DNA from 3 places in the Pantoea sp. C1E2 genome. Region 3 is predicted to be linked to each of the others. Evidence: predicted binding sites of a transcription regulator. Region 3 holds the regulator's gene; each other region holds the start of a gene.

Region 1 (4,290 bases), on a different contig from region 3:
CACTGTTGATCAGCACGCATAAAGCGCACGCCCTCCAGCAGGGATTCGGTATAGCCTTCCTGGCGCGCCAGTTGACGCAACAGGTGGCAGGTTTGCTGTTTTACCGTGTCTGACATGGATAGCGCTCCAGAGAGAGGTTCAGGCAAAGCATAACGATGGCGTTGTGACGTGCACAAGAGGAACGAGAGAATCAGGCAATAATGAGCTACGAATCGGTCTGTTGCGTTAAGTGGGATTTTTCAACAATGACCTCGTCAACTACACGAGGAATTACCCATGAATCAGCATGCAAAAGTGATTATTTTGACCGGTGCCAGCAGCGGAATTGGTGAAGGCATTGCCCGTCATCTGGCGCATCAAGGGCACAAACTGGTAATGGGTGCGCGCCGTACCGATCGACTGGCAAGCTTGTGCGATGAATTACGCCGTGAAGGTGCCAGCGTGGATTTTCTCGCAACGGATGTCACACAGCGAAGTGACACGCAAAAGCTGGCGGATTTCGCGCTGGAGGAATACGGACGCATTGATGTGATGATCAACAACGCAGGCGTCATGCCGCTTTCGCCGATGAGTTCAATGAAAGTTGAAGAGTGGGATTTAATGCTGGACGTCAACGTTCGCGGCGTGTTGTACGGTATCGCTGCGGTGCTGCCCACCATGCAGGCACAGCGCATGGGGCACATTATAAATATCGCTTCTGTGGGTGCTCTGACGGTTTCCCCCACTGCCGCGGTTTACTGCGCCACCAAATATGCGGTTCGCGCCATTTCCGATGGCCTGCGCCAGGAATCACGCGAACTGCGCGTTACAGTTATCAACCCCGGTGTGGTGGAATCTGAACTGGCAGACAGCATTAGCGACAGCGTGGCGCGCGAGGCAATGAAAAGCTATCGACAGATTGCACTCAAGCCTGATGCTATCGCCATGGCAGTCAGTTGGGCCATCGACCAGCCTGGCGAAGTCGACGTTAACGAAATCACCGTGCGCCCTACTGCCAGTGGGCATTGAGGGAAAATATCCCTGGCGATTTCAGGCTGAAATTCGCAAAAAACGCTGCGGCGTTTCCCCCATCAAACGGCGGAACATGGAGATAAATGCGCTGGGGCTTTGGTAGCCGAGTTGGTTGGCGGTGCGCAAAACCGTCTGCCCTTGCGCCAATTGCACCAGCGCTTCGGATAAACGTAGCTGCTGACGCCATTGCGTAAAGGTGATACCGGTTTGCTCGCGGAACAAGCGCGCCAGCGTACGTGAACTGGCACCCACGCGCTGGCCCCACTCTTCCAGCGTATCGCCACTGGCCGGCGTCGCCAGCAGCTGCTGGCAAATGTTGAGTAAACGGCGGTCGCTGGGTAGCGGCAGATTACACACCGGACCATCCGATGCACGGCGGATCTCATCCAGTAACAACGGCGAGATCAACTCCACACGCGCAACCTCTGGTTGAGATTGCAGTTCAATCTCAACCAGCGTTTTCATCAATGCCTGTAACAGCGGTGAGATCAACATGCTGCGTGCCTGCGGCCAAAATGCCCGCGCCAGTTTGGGATCGAGATACAAACTCGAGCTACGAATATCACTTAGAGCCGTCAACGCATGCGGTACACTGCCCGGCAGCCATAGCGCGCGACCTGGCGTCAAAGTCCAGGAAGCGGTTTGCGTTTGCACGCGCATCACGCCTTGCAAACAGAGCACCAACTGCGCCGCTTCATGCGCATGCAAGCGCTCTTCACGACCAGCCTGATAATGCATTTCGCGCGTGGCGAGTAATGGCAGTGCTGGCGTCATTTCCGCCGCAAGTGGTTTCTGCAACACCCTTTCACCCAATCCCGTTAAATTGCCGATTGATGTCTGCTCTGCGCTATTTGCGATTCAGAAGAAGCAAACCCGCCAGCAGGACGCTATCAAATAAGATAGTAATGATTATCATTTGTATCACTATTTGGGGCCATTGGAACATATCGGGGAAAATAAATGCCGGGTCATCGCACCTTTAAGCGCAAGCCACTGAGCATATTGCTGCTGATGCTGTTCAGCAGCGCATCAGGTTGGGCTGCTGAAAATAATAATAATTCGAACGCCACACTCACCGTGACAGCCAATAGCGTCGATAGCGATAGCGCAGATGCTGACAGCTGGAATCAGGTGGCGAAGAAAGCAGATTCTGTCACAAAAAGCACACGGCCAATTATCGAAACGCCACAAAGCATCTCAGTGATCACTCAGGCACAAATGGCTTCGCAGGGGGCATTGAATGTGCCACAAGCACTGCGTTACAACGCAGGAATCGGCGCGGAAGGCGGTGGTGCAGATTACCGGTTCGACGATATCTATATTCGTGGATTTGCCGCCGATGAATATCTGGATGGCCTGCGCCTGCCAACGGTGACTTATTGGTCGCGTCCGAATTACGACACTTTCCTGCTGGATCGTGTTGAAGTGGTCAAGGGCCCGAGTTCAGTGACGTTCGGCCAGGCGAGCCCTGGCGGCGTGATTAATCTGATGAGTAAGCGTCCGACTGCCGAACCCATTCACCAGATTTTTGTTAGCACTGGCAGCCATAATCTGTTCGAAACCGGACTCGATCTCTCTGGCGCCCTGGATAGCGATGAACACTGGCTGGGCCGCATCACCGGAACCTGGTCGCGAAATGACACGCAAGTCGATTACACCAAATACAAGCATTACGATATCGCGCCAGCGTTGACCTGGCAGCCAAATGACGACACGCGCCTGACGTTACTCGGTCAGTTCCGCAAAGATCCTTACACCGGTTTCTACAACCAGCTACCGCTGGAAGGCAGCCTGATCAAGCTGGCGCAGGGTAACTACTCTGACAAATTCTACGGAGGTCAGCCCGGCTTTGATTATTACCGTCGTGAGCAGGCCAGTATCGGTTATGACTTTATGCACAAGTTCGATGACGTCTGGAGCGTTCATCAGAACCTGCGCTACCTGCATACTAGCAGCGATTATCAGATGGTTTATCCCACTGCGACCCTCACCGATGGATCGGCCACCGTAAGCCGCGACAGTATGCGGGTTATCGAATCGTTCAACGCCTTCGATGTGGATACCAACCTGCAGGGCAATCTGGATACTGGCGCCATTAATCACGCGCTGACGCTGGGTGTCGATTTTGTGCATGATGATTTGCGGCAGAACAGCGGCTATGGCAGCGCTTCCGATATCAGCTACCTCAATCCGGATTACAGCACGCCGGTAGAATCGCCGTCGATCGATTATCACAGCCGCTCTTTCATGACCCAGCAAGGTATCTACCTGCAGGACAGCATGAAATGGAACAACTGGGTGCTAAACCTGGGCGGCCGCTATGACAAAGCGCAAACGCGTAGCCAGAACTGGGTCAGCGGAACGCGCACTGAGCTGAATGATTACGCCACCACCGGCCGCGCAGGTTTGCTGTATCACTTTGATAACGGCATCGCTCCTTACATCAGCTACGGCACGTCATTCCAGCCACAGGCGGGTACCTCCTTTGGCGGCGATCCGTTTAAACCGACCAAAGGCAAACAGTCGGAAGTGGGGATCAAGTATCAACCAAACGGCTTTAATGCGCTGTTAAGTGCTGCTCTCTACGATCTGCGCCAAACCAACGTGCTGACGGCCGATCCGGATCACGCAAATTACTCGGTTCAGACCGGAGAAATCCGTTCGCAAGGATTAGAGCTGGAGGCGAAAGCCAATGTCACCTCACGCTGGCTGGTCAACGCCTCCTATGCCCTGACTAACCCGAAAGTGCTGTCGGCCAATGACGATACGCAAGGTAAGCAGCCAGTGTCGATTGCCCGCCAGACTGCTGCACTGTGGACTGAATATGCCCTGCCGGGAGTGCTCGATGGCCTGACGATTGGCGGCGGCGGTCGTTATGTGGGTACCAGCTATGCCACCAGCGACAACAGCCTGAAAGTGCCGGCGGCGATGATCTACGATGCGATGATGCGCTATCGCTGGCAGGATTGGCAGCTCGGTCTGAATCTGCAAAACCTGACCGATAAGCAGTACATTAGCAACTGTAACGATCTAGGCTGTCACTTTGGCTTACGGCGTCAATTGATCGCCACGGTAAGTTATCAGTGGTAATCAGTCGTCGAACACTGATCAAGGGGGCGCTGGCAGGCGCTGCCCTTTTTCCGTTTCCGCTGCAGGCAAAAACCACGCCGCGTTGGGTGATCCTCGACTGGGGGATCACCGAAATGGCCCTGCTATTAGGCATCACGCCGGTTGGCATTGCCGCCCCCGACTGGTATCGCCGCCTGTTTAGCCAGCCTC
Region 2 (4,290 bases), 410 kb from region 3:
CATCCTTGAGCTCTACCTGAACGAGGTGTACCTCGGCCAGGCAGGCAACGATCAGATCCGCGGCTTCCCACTGGCGAGTCTGTACTACTTTGGTCGTCCGGTGGATGAGCTGAGTCTCGATCAGCAGGCGATGCTGGTCGGTATGGTGAAAGGCGCGTCGCTGTATAACCCATGGCGTAACCCGAAACTGGCGCTGGAACGTCGTAACCTGGTGCTGCGTTTACTGCAGCAGCAAAACGTCATCGACCAGGAGCTGTATGACATGCTCTCGGCGCGTCCGTTGGGTGTGCAGCCGAAAGGGGGCGTGATCACGCCGCAGCCTGCCTTTATGCAGATGGTGCGTAACGAACTGCAGGCCAAACTGGGCGACAAGATTAAAGATCTGTCTGGCGTGAAGATCTTCACTACGCTCGATCCTATCTCCCAGGATGCGGCGGAAAAAGCGGTTGAAGATGGTATCCCGGCGCTGAAAAAACAGCGTGGCTTGAAGGATCTGGAAACCGCAATGGTGGTGGTGGATCGCTTCAGTGGTGAAGTGCGTGCCATGGTAGGCGGTGCCGATCCGCAGTTCGCGGGCTATAACCGTGCGCTGCAGGCGCGTCGTTCCATTGGCTCACTGGCTAAACCGGCGACCTATCTCACCGCATTGAGCCAACCGAATACCTATCGTCTGAACACCTGGCTGGCGGATGAACCGATTGCGCTGAAACAGCCAAACGGATCGGTCTGGAAACCGATGAACGACGACAAGCGTTTCAGCGGCAAAGTGATGCTGGTGGATGCCTTAACCAACTCCATGAACGTGCCTACCGTAAACCTGGGGATGACATTGGGTCTGCCTTCGGTGGTCGATACCTGGACGAAGCTGGGCGTGCCGAAAGATCAGCTGAACCCGGTGCCAGCGATGTTACTGGGTGCGCTTAACCTGACGCCGATCGAAGCAGCACAGGCGTTCCAGTCGATTGCCAGCGGCGGTAACCGCGCCGATCTCTCAGCGGTACGCTCGGTGATTGCCGAAGATGGCACGGTGTTGTATCAGAGCTTCCCGCAGGCGCAGCGCGTTGAGCCGGCGCAGGCGGCTTATATGACCTTGTACACCATGCAGCAGGTCGCTGACCATGGCACCGCCCGTGCGTTGGGCGCGCGCTATCCGAATGCCCATCTGGCGGGTAAAACCGGTACCACCAATGACCTGATCGATAGCTGGTTTGCGGGTATTGATGGCAAGGAAGTGGCGATCACCTGGGTTGGCCGTGACAACAACCAGACGTCGAAGCTGTATGGGGCGAGCGGTGCGATGCAGATTTATCGTCGTTATCTCGACAATCAGGCGCCAATGCCGCTGGTGCTGACTCCGCCAGAAGATATCACGCAGATGAACGTCGACTCTGCGGGTAACTTCGTGTGTGGTTCTGGTAGCAGCACCTGGCGTTCGCTGCCGGTGTGGACGTTGGATCCTAACGCGTTGTGCCAACAACAGCAGCAACAGATCCAGCAACAGCAGCAGATCCAACAGCAGCAAGAGTCGCAACCGCAGCAGCAATCACCTCAGCAGCAACAGGGTGAGCAAAAAGATGCTGACGGCGTGGCGGGCTGGATTAAGGATATGTTTGGCAGCAAATAGTTAGCTGCAGAAAACAGAGGGCGCTACGGCGCCCTTTTTCATGCCTGTGATTTGTTAATCGCGATCATGGACATGCACGATCTGGTCGCAAACGCACCGCCATCAGGCATTACATCTTGCGGATCTCGCCAAACTTCGCCTAAAATCCGTGCGTCTAATAATCATTCTCGTTTGTATTCACCTGCATTGTTTTCTTTCTGAGAGATCCTTTTATGAATACGCGAATTTCAAATCCTTGTTCTGCCCGTGCTGCGACTTCCCGTCGTCCGCTCGCTTTATTGATTTCTTTAACACTGGGTACGCTGAGCGCGCAGGCGCTGGCGGAAGATACAGTGGTGGTTACCGCCAATGGCGGCAACACCGTCGCGCAGGAAAGCGCATGGGGCCCGGCTCCCACCATTGCAGCGAAACACAGTGCTACCGGCACCAAAACCGATACGCCGATTGAGAAAAACCCGCAGTCTGTGTCTGTTGTGACGCAAGAAGAAATGGCGATGCGCGCAGTGACCAGCGTCAAAGGTGCATTCAATTACACGGCTGGCGTGCTGACGGGTAACCGCGGCAGTTCAAGCGTGATCGATGCGCTGTCAATTCGCGGCTTCAGCGAAACCAACACCAACCAATATCTTGATGGCCTGAAGCTGCAGGGTGATAACTACTCTGAATTCGCCATCGATCCGTATTTCCTTGAGCGTGCGGAACTGCTGCGTGGTCCGGTTTCCGTGCTGTACGGCAAGAGCAACCCAGGTGGTGTCGTATCACTGGTCAGCAAGCGTCCTACTCAGGAAACCCTGCGTGAAGTGCAGTTCCAGATGGGTACCGATAACCTGTACTCAACCGGCTTCGATTTTGGCGGTTCGCTGGACGATGATGGCGTGTACAGCTACCGCCTGACCGGTCAGGCTCGCAGCGCCGACGCGCAGCAGGAAATGAACAAAGAGAAGCGCTACACCATCGCACCTTCGTTCAGCTGGCGTCCTGATGCTAATACCCGCTTTGACCTGCTGACCTACTTCCAGAATGAACCGGAAACCGGTTATTACGGTTGGTTGCCGCGTCAGGGCACCGTGGTGGGGATTACCCGCCCGGATGGCAGCAGTTATAAGTTGCCAACCAACTTTGATGAAGGCGAAGACAGCAATAAAATCTCGCGCAACACCAAGATGGTGGGCTACAACTTCGAACATAGCTTTAACGATACCTGGACGGTGCGCCAGAATCTGCGTTATGCGGATATGCGTACCGGATATCGCAGTATTTACGGCAATGGCTTCAACGCTGCTACTAATGAGATCACCCGTGGCTCAGCGGTTTCGGATGAGAAGCTGAATGAATTCTCTGTTGATACACAAGCACAGGCGAAATTCGCGACGGGTGCTTTAGATCATACCTTGCTGATGGGTGTGGATTATCAGCAGATGCGCAATGATGTTGATGCGCAGTTTGGCTCAGCCAGCAATTTGAGTGCGATCAATCCGCAATACGGCAACGATTTGGTGACGCCGTTTGCCTCTCCTTATCAGCATCTGAATAAACAGCGTCAGACTGGCCTATACGCGCAGGACCAAATGGAGTGGAATCGCTGGGTGCTGACCTTAGGTGGTCGCTACGACTACGCGATGACCTCGGTGTATGACCGTGTAGCCAGTTCACTGGATCGTCAAAACGATCAAGCCTTTACCTGGCGTGGTGGTCTTAACTATGTGTTCGATAACGGCATTGCACCTTATTTCAGTTACAGCGAAGCCTTTATTCCTAACTCAGGTTCAACGTTTGAAGGACAGGCTTTCGATCCTTCACGTGCCAAGCAATATGAAGCTGGCGTGAAATACGTGCCAAAAGATCGTCCAATTGTGGTGACGGCGGCGGTTTATCAATTGACCAAAACCAAAAACCTGACTGCGGATCCAGATACCGTAAACCACCCATTTGCCAGCATTCAGAGCGGTGAAATTCGTTCACGCGGTGTTGAGTTGGAAGCCAAAGCGGCGCTGAGCGCCAACATCAACATGACGGCGTCTTACACCTATACCGATGCGGAATATACCGAAGACACCACGCTGAAAGGCAGAACACCGGTGCAGGTGCCGAAGCATATGGCATCGCTGTGGGGAGATTACACCTTCCATGAGACTGCGTTGTCAGGCGTGACGCTGGGAGCGGGTGTGCGTTATGTTGGCGAGAGCAAAGGTCTCTATTCAACAGGTGACAACATTAATCAGAACTTCGACGTAGCGGGTTACACCACCGTCGATGCAGCCCTGAAATATGACCTCGGTCGTTTCGGTCTGCCTGGCTCTACGGTTGGCGTGAACATCAACAACCTGTTCGATCGTGAATACGTTGCCAGCTGCTACCGTGATTACGCCTGTTACTGGGGCGCTGAACGTCAAATCGTTGGCACCGCCACCTTCCGCTTCTGATTCGTCAGAGCGTACCATGTTGTGATCAGGGGCGGCCTCAGGGCCGCCCCCTTCAGAATCAGATCGGCTTTGTGATGATTAACCAGGGATAACCATGCAGCATCCGCACCACGAAGAAACCACCTTCACGCTGGACAATGTCAGTTTTCGTGTGCCTGGGCGCACGTTGCTGCACCCGCTCTCACTCACCTTCGCGCCAGGCAAAGTTACGGCGCTGATCGGTCATAATGGCTCCGGCAAATC
Region 3 (4,290 bases):
TGATTTAGTCAGAAGGCAGGAAGCAATTCCTGCCTTTTTTGTTTTAAAACGACCAACAAACGGTTGTTTCCCTCCTGCGCTTTGTGGATCATACTCCGTTACTTCGTGGTACAAATCACCCGCTATTGTTTTGAGGATTTTGAGATGAGTGAGGCTGAAGCCCGCCCAACGAACTTTATTCGTCAGATCATCGACGAAGACTTGGCGAGCGGTAAGCACAGCAGTGTGCATACCCGTTTCCCGCCTGAGCCCAATGGTTACCTGCATATTGGCCATGCGAAATCTATCTGCCTGAACTTTGGTATCGCCCAAGATTATCAAGGACAGTGCAACCTGCGTTTTGACGACACTAACCCGGTGAAAGAAGACCTGGAGTTCGTTGAATCCATCAAGCGTGACGTGCAATGGCTGGGCTTTGAGTGGAGCGGCAACATTCGTTACTCCTCAGACTACTTCGACCAACTGTTTAATTACGCCGTTGAGCTGATCAATAAAGGTCTGGCTTACGTTGATGAGTTGTCGGCGGAAGAGATCCGTGAATATCGCGGCACTCTGACTGCGCCTGGCAAAAACAGCCCGTACCGCGATCGCAGCGTGGAAGAGAACTTAGCGCTGTTCCAGAAAATGCGTGATGGCGGTTTTGAAGAAGGTAAAGCCTGTCTGCGTGCCAAAATCGACATGGCATCCAGCTTCATCGTGATGCGTGATCCGGTGCTGTACCGCATTAAGTTTGCCGATCACCATCAGACCGGTAACAAGTGGTGCATCTACCCGATGTACGACTTTACACATTGCATTTCGGATGCGATCGAAGGCATTACGCACTCACTGTGTACGCTGGAGTTCCAGGACAACCGTCGTCTGTACGACTGGGTGCTGGATAATATCACCATTCCTCAGCATCCGCGTCAGTACGAATTCTCGCGTCTGAATCTGGAATACGCGGTGATGTCGAAGCGTAAGCTGACGCAGCTGGTCACCGAGAAAGTGGTGGAAGGCTGGGACGATCCGCGCATGCTGACCGTTTCCGGTCTGCGTCGTCGTGGTTACAGCGCGGCTTCCATTCGTGAGTTCTGCCGCCGTATCGGCGTGACCAAGCAGGACAACATCGTTGAGATGGCGTCGCTGGAATCCTGTATTCGTGACGATCTCAATGAAAACGCCCCGCGTGCGATGGCCGTGCTTGATCCGCTGAAAGTGGTGATCGAAAACCTGCCAGCCGGTCATGAAGAAACGCTGACCATGCCTAATCATCCGAATAAACCGGAGATGGGCACGCGTGAAGTACCTTTCAGCCGCGAAGTGTGGATTGATCGTGCTGACTTCCGTGAAGAAGCCAACAAGCAGTACAAGCGCCTGGTGCTGGGTAAAGAAGTGCGTCTGCGTAATGCTTACGTGATTCGCGCGGAGCGCATAGCGAAAGATGAAGAGGGTAATATCACCTGCATCTACGCCACCTGTGATGTGGACACGCTGAGTAAAGATCCGGCAGACGGCCGCAAAGTGAAAGGGGTTATCCATTGGGTTTCTGCCATTCACGCGCTGCCTGCGGAGTTCCGTCTTTACGATCGCCTGTTCAGCGTGCCAAATCCGGCCGCGGCTGAGGATTTCCTGACCACCATCAACCCAAATTCGCTGGAAATCAAACAGGGCTTCGTCGAGTCTGGTCTGCGAGATGCAGCGGTAACGGCTGCGTATCAATTTGAACGCGAAGGCTACTTCTGTGCCGATAGCGTTTATTCGCAGCCCGGTAAGCCGGTGTTTAACCGTACGGTGGGGCTACGCGATACCTTCGCGAAAATTGGCGAGTAATGTCATTCGTCGATAGCACAATATGATCATGAAAGGGCGAGCAATCGCCCTTTTTTATTGCCTGTAATCCGCCCTGGGCAATCAATTATGCTGAAGGCGGTAAAGTGTGCTTATTGTCTCATTTTGCGACAATTCTGACTTTAGCAAAATTAACCCATTTGCGAGTGTGAAAAATTGTATTTCAGGTAGGCTATGCGCTCTCAACAGAGCTCTGCGGGTTATCAAAGGAAAAAAAATGACAAGTCTCGCCCTGGAAGCTAAGCATAGCGTGGTGGTATTACATCAGCTTATTGAACGTGTTTTTAACCAGGCAGAAGGCAGTGATGACAGCATGGAACTGCTTTTGTCATACTTTCACCCGGATTTCAAAATGGTCACCCCGCTGGGTAAGCAGCTGGATCTGAATGAGACAGAAGTGCTGTTTCGCAAACTGCACGGTCAGCGGGAAGGAATGCGCATTGCCACCAGCGAGCATGTCATCATTTCGCAACAGAGTGATGAAGTGACGATTCAATATCGTGAGTTACAAATGTTGAACGGCACCAATCAAACGCGCATTTCTCTGGCTGTACTGGATTGCAGCACTACCATTCCCCGCTGGCGTTATCTGCACGAAACCTTTATCGCTTGATAACAGGCATAAAAAAACCGGTGACAAGCACCGGTTTTTTTATATTGCATAGCACACTCAATTACTTATCGTGGAGCGTATCGTCTTCGCGGCAGTCTCCCAGTGCACAGTGACCGTACAAGTACAGGCTGTGGTTGCTGAGTTTGATGCCATGGCGAGTAGCAATCTCACGCTGACGCGTTTCGATTGATTCATCGCTAAATTCGATCACTTTGCCACAATCCAGGCAGATCAAGTGGTCATGATGATGTTGCTGAGTCAGTTCGAATACGGATTTTCCGCCTTCGAAGTTATGACGGGTGACGATACCCGCGTCATCAAATTGGTTAAGAACGCGATATACCGTTGCCAGGCCAATCTCTTCGCCCATATCGATCAGGCGCTTATACAAATCTTCCGCACTGACGTGATGGGACTCGGGGCCAGGTCCCTGAAGCACTTCCAAAATTTTCAATCTTGGCAGAGTGACTTTCAGGCCAGCCTTCTTCAATGCGGAGTTGTTGTCAGTCATTCGGATATTGTCCTGTTACTTTGCATGTCACTTACGGCGCAGGGGCCTTGAATGTTTAGGTCACGCGTATTCTCATTTGCGTCTCATTATAGAACTCAAGCAGTGAAATGAAAACCAGGGTGTCGCGCAAATCAACAAAATTCGTAAGGATAAATATCGCTACGTTAGCGCGTAACAGTGTGGTTTGGATTTCCATTTCACTCAGCCTCAGTCAACAATCAGAGGAATAAGCGGATGACCATTGCGGGTATTCTACAGATTTGCGGGGAAAAGTTAAAAAACCCTGACTATTATTTTTATAGGAAATTCCTTTGCCCCAATGTGAGCCAGCGCTCACATTGGGGCGGCGAGGCATCAGGCTTCGATGATCTCTTTTAACTGCAGTTCATCAAAAATCTGCTTCACCCAGGCGTCAACACGTTCATTGGTCAGCTCAGGTTGACGATCTTCGTCAATCGCCAGGCCGAGGAAGTGTTTGTCGTCTGCCAGACCTTTTGAGGCTTCAAAGTGATAGCCCTCGGTAGGCCAGTGTCCGACAATCACCGCGCCGTTTGGCTCAATGATGTCGCGAATCGTGCCCATCGCATCACAGAAGTACTCTGCATAATCTTCCTGGTCGCCACAGCCAAACAGTGCCACCAGTTTGCCGTTGAAGTCGATCTCTTCCAGAGTAGGGAAGAAGTCATCCCAGTCACACTGTGCTTCGCCGTAATACCAGGTAGGAATGCCCAGCAGCAGGATGTCGAACGCTGCGAGATCTTCTTTGGTGCTCTTAGCAATGTCATGCACTTCGGCGACATCTTTACCCAGTTGTTTCTGGATCATTTTTGCAATGTTTTCAGTGTTGCCGGTATCGCTGCCGAAGAAAATGCCTACGATTGCCATGGGTTAAGTAACCTCTTAAAGCCTGATTGTGAGAGTAAGTCAATTGACTGCACATGTTAGCGAATGATAGCAGACCGTTGAAAAGGGCGGAACGAGTAAAGCCTGAACTTTGTGTTCCTGCGTGCGGTCAGCGCGCTAAGACAGTTTGAGTTGTGCCAGCAGCATTTGTTCAATCAATTCGCTGCGGCTGATGTTTTGTTGCTCGGCCAGCGTATTCAAGGCGTCAACCGCCTCGCTGGACATTTTCAGCTCGACACGACGCAGCCCCCGCACTTTATCGCGCTTGAGCTGGTTACGTTTGTTGATACGCAACTGTTCGTCACGTGTCAGCAGGCTGGTTTTAGGGCGACCGGGACGCCGCTCGTCTGCAAAAAGATCAAGCGTGGTACGGTCTGTCTGTTCTTTTGCCATGATTTGTGAAACTGAGTGGGCGCGAACGGCGGAAAGGCGC

What was found. The regulator Fur, encoded in region 3, represses iron uptake genes when iron is present. The targets are predictions, from matches to a motif close to ATAATAATGAGAACNACTATCAA.
Region 1: ACXI0A_RS24250 (TonB-dependent siderophore receptor) is a predicted target of Fur. The motif match lies at 1,911-1,933, and genes of this name have one in related genera.
Region 2: fhuA (ferrichrome porin FhuA) is a predicted target of Fur. The motif match lies at 1,779-1,801, and genes of this name have one in related genera.

What each region holds. Positions count from the first base shown of each region.
Region 1 covers NZ_JBSZHT010000004.1:570,690-574,979, forward strand. Annotated here, with positions in the region: gene ACXI0A_RS24235 (AraC family transcriptional regulator N-terminal domain-containing protein) at 1-116, opposite strand, end outside; gene ACXI0A_RS24240 (SDR family NAD(P)-dependent oxidoreductase) at 277-1,008, shown strand; gene ACXI0A_RS24245 (helix-turn-helix domain-containing protein) at 1,030-1,812, opposite strand; gene ACXI0A_RS24250 (TonB-dependent siderophore receptor) at 1,972-4,101, shown strand; gene ACXI0A_RS24255 (ABC transporter substrate-binding protein) at 4,095-4,290, shown strand, end outside.
Region 2 covers NZ_JBSZHT010000002.1:1,089,903-1,094,192, forward strand. Annotated here, with positions in the region: gene mrcB (bifunctional glycosyl transferase/transpeptidase) at 1-1,624, shown strand, start outside; gene fhuA (ferrichrome porin FhuA) at 1,837-4,047, shown strand; gene fhuC (Fe3+-hydroxamate ABC transporter ATP-binding protein FhuC) at 4,142-4,290, shown strand, end outside.
Region 3 covers NZ_JBSZHT010000002.1:1,500,061-1,504,350, forward strand. Annotated here, with positions in the region: gene glnS (glutamine--tRNA ligase) at 145-1,812, shown strand; gene ACXI0A_RS07295 (hypothetical protein) at 2,048-2,443, shown strand; gene fur (ferric iron uptake transcriptional regulator) at 2,505-2,954, opposite strand; gene fldA (flavodoxin FldA) at 3,309-3,839, opposite strand; gene ybfE (LexA regulated protein) at 3,975-4,250, opposite strand.